Regions from separate parts of the Pseudomonas sp. SA233 genome, predicted to be linked through region 1. Evidence: riboswitches for the same ligand, from Rfam matches in the RefSeq annotation. Region 1 holds a riboswitch; each other region holds the start of a gene.

Region 1 (2,194 bases):
TCCTTGCAACGGTAGGCCTTGAGGCCCTCGAAGCACTGCTGGCCGTAGTGCAGGGCAGTGGAGCCTTCACTGATGTGCAGTACGTTGTCTTCGGTCAGGGTGCCCTTGTCCCACTCGCCATTGCGCCATACGGACAGGTAGCGTTTGTCGGTCTTGATGTAGTCGAAACCCAGCTTGTCCCAATTAATGCTTTCGTTGCTCATGACACCCTCATTGTCTTGCAAGTGCCCGATTGCTCGGGCTGCTGTTATATGCGCACCACGCCACCATAATACATCCGTGGCAGATCGGGAACGGCCAGTCACGAATTGATAGCCTGCAATGCATTTATTGCGGCACGGCGCAGGTATTGCAGCGGGGCTGCGAGGTGCTCGCCACAACATTTTCAGTGCCTGTGAGAGCGCGCGCCGCCCGCGCGGCGCTTCGCAGCACAAGGCTGCTCCTACATCTGTTTCGGGCCAGTAACGCCTGTACCAATGCGCGCGACCGCCTTGTTTGTCCGGCACGATATCGAGGTGGACACCAAGGGACCGCGCGCCTTTGCCTCAGGAATAATTGGCCCGAAACAGATGTAGGAGCAGCCTTGTGCTGCGAAGCGCCGCGCGGGCGGCGCTCGATCTCACAGGCGCTACAAGAATCGAGGCGAGCCAATGGTTGACCACCCGCCAGCCACTGCGTAGCCTTGCCACTTCGAGGTTCTTCGGCCAGGCCGAAGCTAAGACGGGAACGCGGTACAAGCCGCGGCTGCCCCCGCAACTGTAAGCACCGACAACGGATCGACACAGCCACTGCGCCCGCGCGCGGGAAGGCGTCATCCCGCCAGACCGCTGCACCAGCGGGCACATGGAACGGTGCAAGCCAGGAGACCTGCCTCGTCACGTTTTCGACTTTCAACCGGGCGGGGTGATCCGGTGGCGAACAAGCCCGGCCGGCCTGGCCTGCGGTTGTCGTCCTGCATGCCCGCGCCAATCTGCCAAGGGCAATGCGACATGAAAACACTGGCCAAGCTCCCCGTCACCATCGTCACCGGCTTCCTCGGCTCGGGCAAGACTACCTTGCTGCGCCACATGCTCGACAACGCCCAGGGCCGCCGCATTGCGGTAATCGTCAACGAGTTCGGCGAGCTGGGCATCGACGGCGAAATCCTCAAGCAGTGCAGCATCGGTTGCACCGAGGAAGAAGCCACCGGCCGCGTCTACGAGCTGGCCAACGGCTGCCTGTGCTGCACCGTGCAGGAAGAGTTCTTCCCGGTGATGCGCGAGCTGGTGGCACGCCGTGGCGACCTGGACCATATCCTCATCGAAACCAGCGGCCTGGCTCTGCCCAAACCGCTGGTGCAAGCCTTCCAGTGGCCGGAAATCCGCAATGCCTGCACCGTCGACGCGGTGATCACGGTCGTCGACAGCCCGGCCGTGGCCGCCGGCACCTTTGCCGCCTACCCGGACCAGGTCGATGCCCAGCGCAAGCTCGACCCCAACCTGGACCACGAGTCGCCGCTGCACGAACTGTTCGCCGACCAGCTGGCCAGCGCCGACCTGGTGGTGCTGAACAAGGCCGACCTGATCGACGCCGAAGGCCTGGCCAAGGTGCGCGCCGAGGTGGCCGAAGAACTGCCTCCGGCGGTCAAGGTTGTCGAGGCCAGCAGCGGCAAGCTGCCGCTGGAGGTGCTGCTGGGTGTGGGCGCCGAGTCCGAGGCGCACATCGATGGTCGCCGTACCCACCATGATTCCCACCATGACGGTGATGACCATGACGATCATGACCACGACGCCTTCGACTCCATCTCCATCGACCTGCCCGAGGCCGACGAAAGCCTGCTGCTCGACGCCCTGACCCAGCTGGTGGTGGAATTCGGCATCCTGCGTGCCAAAGGCTTCGCTGCCATCCCGGGCAAGCCGATGCGCCTGCTGGTACAAGGCGTGGGCACCCGTTTCGACAAGCACTTCGACCGCGCCTGGCGCGTCGACGAGCCGCGCATCACCCGCCTGGTGCTGATCGGCCAGGACCTCGACGCCGCCCAGCTGGAAGCGCGCCTGCGCCAGGCACTGGGCGCCTGACCCATGCACCTGCTGCGGACCCAGCCCGGCGGCTTCGTGCCGGATGACAGCATTGCCGACCTCGGCCAGACGCCCGCCGAGCTGGTGATTCTCTGCAGCGGCGATTCGCACCTGGCATTGCTCGCCGATACCGCCGA
Region 2 (2,194 bases), 1.4 Mb from region 1:
CCCGGTTGGCCAACACACCGGCAAACGGCAGGTCCGCCTGGTAGCGTGCCAGGCCCAGGGCCAGCGCGCCGAAGGTCTGGGCCATGGCCGTGCCGTCGATCACCGCCAGCACCGGCACGCCGAAGTGGCGCGCCAGGTCGGCGCTGGACGGCGTGCCGTCGAACAGCCCCATCACCCCTTCGATCAGGATCAGGTCGGCCTCGCCGGCGGCTTCCCACAGCAGGCGGCGGCTTTCATCGGCGCCGATCATCCACAGGTCGAGCTGGTACACCGGCGCGCCGCTGGCTCGCTCAAGGATCATCGGGTCGAGAAAGTCGGGGCCGCACTTGAACACCCGCACTTTGCGCCCAAGGTTGCGGTGCAGCCGGGCCAACGCGGCGGTGACGGTGGTCTTGCCCTGACCAGAGGCCGGTGCCGCGATCAGTACGGCAGGGCAATGGCGCGGCTGGCTCACAGTTCCACGCCCTTCTGTGCACGTATACCGGCCTGGAACGCGTGCTTGAGCATGCCCATTTCGGTAACGGTGTCGGCCAGCTCGATCATCTCGGGTTTCGCGGCACGGCCAGTGACGATCACATGCTGCATCGGTGGGCGGGCCTGGATGTCGGACAGCACCTGGTCAAGGTCGAGGTAGCCGTGCTTGAGGGCGATGTTCAGTTCATCGAGCACCACGAACTGCACGCTCGGATCTTGCAGCAACTGGCGCGAAACGGCCCAGGCTGCTTCGGCGGCGGCAATGTCGCGCTGGCGATCCTGGGTTTCCCAGGTAAAGCCCTCGCCCATCACGTGGTAGCGCACCTGCTCGGGGAAGCGGCGGAAGAACAGCTCTTCGCCGGTGCTGTTGCGGCCCTTGATGAACTGCACCACACCGCACTGCATGCCATGGCCCAGGGCGCGCGCGAGCATACCGAAGGCCGAGCTGCTCTTGCCCTTGCCGTTGCCGGTCAGCACCAGCAGCAGGCCGCATTCGTTGGGGGAATTGGCGATGCGTTCGTCGATGATCGCCTTCTTGCGCTGCATGCGCGCCAGGTGGCGTTCGTCGCGTTCGGTGGATTCGCTCATCAGGGTTCTCCGCTGGCTGTCGCCACGGCAACGCGGCGACAGGTAAAAGGCGGGCAGACGGAGAACGCGCAGGGGCCGTGGCCGTACGCCACGGTGCACCGCGCATCACCCTCCGTGATGCCGTTGGCAGTATCAGGCCGGTCTCCGGGCTTGTGAGCGGGCCTTGGCCCAGGCCTGCGCGCCTTCCCGGGTGCTGGCACCCAGTGGCCCTGCGCGGCCGCGACTCACCTACCGTTGCGGGGGCAGCGCCGGAATCGCGCCATGCTGGCACCCACCGGCTTCCCAGTTTCACCCTGCCCAGTCGGGGCTGGCAGGGCACCTGAAACACGCGCGAAGGTTAGAGGGTTGCACCGGGAGCGTCAATCGAAGCGGGCCGCTTTGCAGCCGAACAGGCTCCGCCTGGGTAATGGCCAATTCACCTGGTTGTGCCACACTGAATACAGTGATATCACATAGCCATCACTTTCAGCTGAACGCGATCACAACTACAACAGGAGAGCGCAGCATGCGAGGCCAGATCATCAACAACCCGCGCCTGGAGTTTCTTGCCCCGGTGCTGGAGCGCTGGGGCGACTGTATCGACCGCTTCAACCAGTTTGCCGGCGATGCCGAAGCACCTTACTGGCATGGCGCCGCCGCCAATACGGGGCTGCTTGCCGCAGCGGCCTGGCAAGCCGAACTGGCGGCGCTGCAGCAGTTTGCCGGCAAGAAGCAGCGCGACGAAGGTGAACACGAAGGGCGCTGCGACCTGTCGATCAGCAGTGCCGATGAAGCGCTGTACCTCAGTGTCAGTCAGCGCTGGCCAAGAATCGCGAGGCTGGACATGGCCGACGCCCTGCAGCAGACCACTGCCCTCGCGCGCCAGGTGGCCTACCCCAGCCAGTTGAAAGCTGGTGCGCTGTTCATCAGCCCGTGGAAGGCTGGCCAGCATGCCAGCCCCGAGGAACTGCAGGACCTGGTCGACGATCTGCAGAAACATACCGCCTGTGCCATCGCCTGGTACTTCCCGTATGCCTACCGCAAGTTGCACAACGAGCTGGGGCAGTATTTCCCGGGGGTGGCGTTGCTGCTCAAGCAGGCTTGAAGCAACTTCGGCTCGGGCCGGGCGACGTGGCTTCTATGGGAGCGGGCG
Region 3 (2,194 bases), 590 kb from region 1:
GAGTCGCATTCTAAAGAGCGCAACACATCCGGAAAATTCGTATTTTCAGCGGTTATACTTCGGTTTTTACGAATCCGGAACGATACCGATGCTCAACTATCGGCAGTTGCACTACTTCTGGGCCGTGGCCAAGACCGGCAGCATCGCCCGCGCCAGCGAACAGTTGAACCTGACCCCGCAAACCATCAGCGGTCAGATCAGCCTGTTCGAGCAGACCTATGGTCTGGAGCTGTTTCAGCGCGTGGGGCGCCAGCTGGAATTGACCGAAACCGGGCGCCAGACGCTGATCTATGCCGAGCAGATGTTCCAGCTGGGAAGCGAACTGGAGGCCATGCTGCGGGCCGGCCCGCAGGAGCAGATCCTGTTCCGCGTGGGTGTGGCGGACGTGGTGCCCAAGTCCATCGTCTACCGCCTGCTGGCACCGACCATGGAGCTGGACGACGTGCTGCGCATCAACTGCCGCGAAGACAAGCTCGAACGGCTGCTGGCCGACCTGGCGATCCAGCGCCTGGACCTGGTGATTTCCGACAGCCCCATGCCCAGCCACCTGGACATCAAGGGTTATAGCCAGAAACTGGGCGAGTGTGGGTTGAGCTTCTTCGCCACCCCGGCGCTGGCACAACGCCTGGAAGGCCCCTTCCCCGCCTGCCTGCAGGATGCGCCATTGCTTATCCCCGGGCAGGAAACCGTGGTACGCAGCCGCCTGCTGCGCTGGCTGGGTGAGCAGCAGGTGCAGCCACGGATCGTGGGCGAGTTCGATGACAGTGCATTGATGCAGGCATTCGGGCAGTCGGGCAGCGGCATCTTCGTTGCGCCCAGCGTGATCGCCGAGGAAGTGTGCCGCCAGTACGGCGTGGAGCTGATCGGGCAGACCGAGGCGGTGCACGAGTCGTTCTATGCCATTTCGGTGGAGCGCAAGGTCAAGCACCCGGGGATCGTGGCGATTACCGAGGGGGCGCGACGAGAGTTGTTTCATTGGTAGCAGGCAGATTTGACGCCTCCCGCGTTTCAATGGTCATATGCCCGCCAGTTTCAGGTGCCCTGCGCCGCCGCGCGCAGGGTGAAACGGGAAGCCGGTGCGTCGTGTTGCCCACGACAAGTCCGGCGCTGCCCCCGCAACGGTAAGCGAGCGAACCCTTCGAGATACCACTGTGCACTTGCATGGGAAGGTGAAGGTTTCATGCCCCTCGCAAGCCCGGAGACCGGCCTGGAGCTTCACTTGGCAACCCGCGGTGGGCGGGCGCAGGCCGGTATCCGTGCGTGCGCCTGCGTGCACGGTGCGCCTTTGCGTGTTTTCCACCGGGATCCATTCATTCCTGCAGTAGTGGAACGACATGTCCCGTATCTTCAAGCTTCACCCCTTGGCGGCCTGCCTGGCCGTTTCCCTGCCGGCCCTGGCCGATGACCTCGAGCGACAACCACTGGCCCTGCCCTCCACGGCCATCACCGACACGCTCGACAGCCACGCCATCGACCTGGCCACACCGACCCAGGCTGGTTCGCGCCTGGGCCTCAGCGCCCTGGAGACACCGGCCAGCACCAGCAGCATCAGCGCCGAGCAGATCCAGCAGCGCAACAACCTCACCGTGCAGGACGCGGTGACCCGCTCAGCAGGCATCAGCTACATCGGCTCCCCTGGCGACGGCGGCACGGGGCTGTCCGCCCGCGGTTTTACCGGGCACGGCTCGGTGATGACCTTGTTCGACGGCGCACGCCTGTACACCGGTGCCGGCACCCAGACGTTCCCGGTCGACCCGTGGATGGTCGAGCGCATCGATGTCATTCGCGGCCCGGCTTCGGTGCTGTATGGCGAAGGCGCCACCGGGGCGGTGGTCAACGTGATCCCGAAAAAGCCGTTTGCCGGCGAGGTACGCAACCACCTGCGCCTGGGCTACGGTTCGTGGGACCGCCAGCAGCTCGGCCTGGACAGCGGCGGCAGCCTCGGTGAGCGCCTGAGCTACCGCCTGGCCCTGAACCAGCAAACCGGTAACGGTTGGGTCGACCGCACCCCGTCACGCAGCCTGGCGCTGAGCGCCGCGCTGCGCTTCGATGCCAGCGACGACCTCAGCTTCACCCTCGCTCACGACCGCGGCGATGCGCAGCCTGCCAACTACTACGGCACCCCGCTGATCGACGGCCACTACCGCAGCAGCCTGCGCAAGAAGAACTACAACGTGCAGGACGACGTGCAGCA
Region 4 (2,194 bases), 590 kb from region 1:
CCTGCTGCTGGCCGGGCTGATCGCGCTGCTGGGCTTTGTCGTGCTGCGCCTGGTCAACGGCTACGGCGAGGCACCATGGAGCGTTTACCCGACCGTCACGCAAACCCTGATGAGCTTCTTCAACATCACCAAGTACCCGCCGTCGCTGCTGTTCCTGGCCCTGACCCTGGGCTGTGGCCTGCTGTTGCTGCGCGCCTTCGAACGCGCCGGCCAGGCCCGCTGGATCAGTGCCCTGGCGGTGTTCGGCGCGGCACCGATGTTCTTCTACCTGCTGCACCTGTATGTACTGAAGCTGCTGTACCTGGCCAGCGTGGCGCTGTTCGGCCGCAACCATGGCGACTACTTCGGCTTCGATGGCATCGCCGCGGTGTGGCTGGGGGCAGTGCTGCTGGCAGTTTCGCTGTACCGGCCGGTGCGCTGGTTCGCCCGCCTGAAGGCGCGGCGGCGCGACATCACCTGGCTGAAGTACTTCTGAAAAGCGTTTTCACCCGGCGGCACGATGGTCTACCATGCCGGCCGCCGGTTTCCACCACGGAATCAATAGGGAATCCCAGGCCCGCCAATTCGGGCCAAACGGAACTGCCCCCGCAACTGTAGGTGCCGAGCCTGCTCCATCAATGCCACTGGGCCACGAACCCGGGAAGGCCGGAGCCAGGCCATGACGCACCAGTCAGGAGACCTGCCGGCCTACATTCACCAACCGGCGGGGTGTCCGGGATTGGCCATCAGTGTTGCCCCTGCCGCCAGCTGGGGCTCGGCGATGCCTGTCCGTGCGTTCCTCACCCGAACTGTCCGATAGGAGATCGCCCAGCATGCTGCCCCGTTTTGCCACCCTGCTCGCCGGCCTCGGCCTCACCGGCCTGGCCCAGGCTGCTGCCACCCACTACCCGCTGACGGTCGACAACTGCGGCAAGCCGCAAACCTTCGCCCAGGCGCCGCAACGCGCGGTCACCATTGGCCAGGCCAGTACCGAGATGCTCTACGCGCTGGGGCTGGGCGACAAACTGGCGGCCACCTCGCTGTGGTTCAACAATGTGCTGCCCGAGTACCAGGTGCAGAACGCCAAGGTGCCTCGCCTGGCCGACAACGAGCCCAGCTTCGAGGCGGTAGTGGGCAAGCGCCCGCAACTGGTGACGGTGCAGTTCGAATGGATGGTCGGTGCCCAGGGGGCGGTCGCCACCCGCGAACAGTTCGATGAACTGGGCATCCCCACCTACCTGCTGCCATCGGACTGCGAAGGCAAGGACAACCTGGTGGGTGCCGATGGCACCCGCCTGCAGGCGTTCCAGGTCGACACTATCTACAAGAGCGTCAGCCAGCTGGCGGCAATCTTCGACGTGCAGGACCGTGGCACAGCCCTGAATGCCGAGCTCAGAGGCCGCCTGGACAGTGCCAAGGCGCAACTGGTCGACAAGGACCTGTCCGCCACCTCGGCGCTGTTCTGGTTCTCCAGCGCCGACCTGCACATCGACCCCTATGTGGCGGGCCGCCAGGGGGTCGCCGATTTCATGCTGCGCACCCTTGGCGTGCGCAACGTGGTCGAGTCCAGCGAAGAATGGCCGACCGTAGGCTGGGAAACCCTGGCCAAGGCCAACCCCACCTGGCTGATCATTGCCCGCATGGACCGCCGCCGCTACCCCGCCGACGACTACCAGAAGAAGCTGGCATTCCTGCGTAGCGACCCGGTGACGCGCAACATGGACGCGGTGAAGCACGACCGCATCATCATCCTCGACGCCGACGCCATGCAGGCCGGCATTCGCTTGTTCAGCGGCCTGCAGACACTGGCCGCCGCCTTCGCCAGCGGCAAAGCAGCCCAGTGATGATGCGCCTGCTACCCTGCATCGCCGTTGCCCTGGCCGCCCTGTTGGCGGCCCTGCTGGCCGGCACCGCCATCGGCGAAACCAACCTGTCGCCCGGCGTGGTCGGCCAGGTACTGGCCAACCACCTGTGGCAGGCCGGCTACCCGGTCGACCCGATCGACGCCGGCATCGTCTGGAACTACCGCCTGCCCCGCACCCTGGTTGCCGCGGCCTGCGGCGCCGGCCTGGCCACCTGCGGCGTGATCCTCCAGGCACTGTTGCGCAACCCGTTGGCCGAGCCTTACCTGCTGGGGCTGTCTGCCGGCGCCTCGACCGGTGCGGTGCTGGTGGGCCTGCTGGGCTTCGGCAGCCTGGCGCTGAGCATGTCCGGC

What was found. Region 1 has a riboswitch for cobalamin ahead of cobW (cobalamin biosynthesis protein CobW). Riboswitches for the same ligand answer to the same signal wherever they lie in the genome.
Region 2: another riboswitch for cobalamin. It lies ahead of cobO (cob(I)yrinic acid a,c-diamide adenosyltransferase); the one in region 1 lies ahead of cobW (cobalamin biosynthesis protein CobW).
Region 3: another riboswitch for cobalamin. It lies ahead of M1D87_RS09975 (TonB-dependent receptor); the one in region 1 lies ahead of cobW (cobalamin biosynthesis protein CobW).
Region 4: another riboswitch for cobalamin. It lies ahead of M1D87_RS09965 (ABC transporter substrate-binding protein); the one in region 1 lies ahead of cobW (cobalamin biosynthesis protein CobW).

What each region holds. Positions count from the first base shown of each region.
Region 1 covers NZ_CP096449.1:2,759,383-2,761,576, forward strand. Annotated here, with positions in the region: gene M1D87_RS12900 (branched-chain amino acid aminotransferase) at 1-203, opposite strand, end outside; cobalamin riboswitch at 677-889, shown strand; gene cobW (cobalamin biosynthesis protein CobW) at 990-2,057, shown strand; gene cobN (cobaltochelatase subunit CobN) at 2,061-2,194, shown strand, end outside.
Region 2 covers NZ_CP096449.1:1,358,420-1,360,613, reverse strand. Annotated here, with positions in the region: gene M1D87_RS06330 (cobyrinate a,c-diamide synthase) at 1-454, opposite strand, end outside; gene cobO (cob(I)yrinic acid a,c-diamide adenosyltransferase) at 451-1,062, opposite strand; cobalamin riboswitch at 1,181-1,400, opposite strand; gene M1D87_RS06320 (hypothetical protein) at 1,568-2,146, shown strand.
Region 3 covers NZ_CP096449.1:2,170,940-2,173,133, reverse strand. Annotated here, with positions in the region: gene nhaR (transcriptional activator NhaR) at 89-982, shown strand; cobalamin riboswitch at 1,018-1,225, shown strand; gene M1D87_RS09975 (TonB-dependent receptor) at 1,335-2,194, shown strand, end outside.
Region 4 covers NZ_CP096449.1:2,166,584-2,168,777, reverse strand. Annotated here, with positions in the region: gene M1D87_RS09970 (DUF1624 domain-containing protein) at 1-475, shown strand, start outside; cobalamin riboswitch at 504-701, shown strand; gene M1D87_RS09965 (ABC transporter substrate-binding protein) at 813-1,823, shown strand; gene M1D87_RS09960 (FecCD family ABC transporter permease) at 1,823-2,194, shown strand, end outside.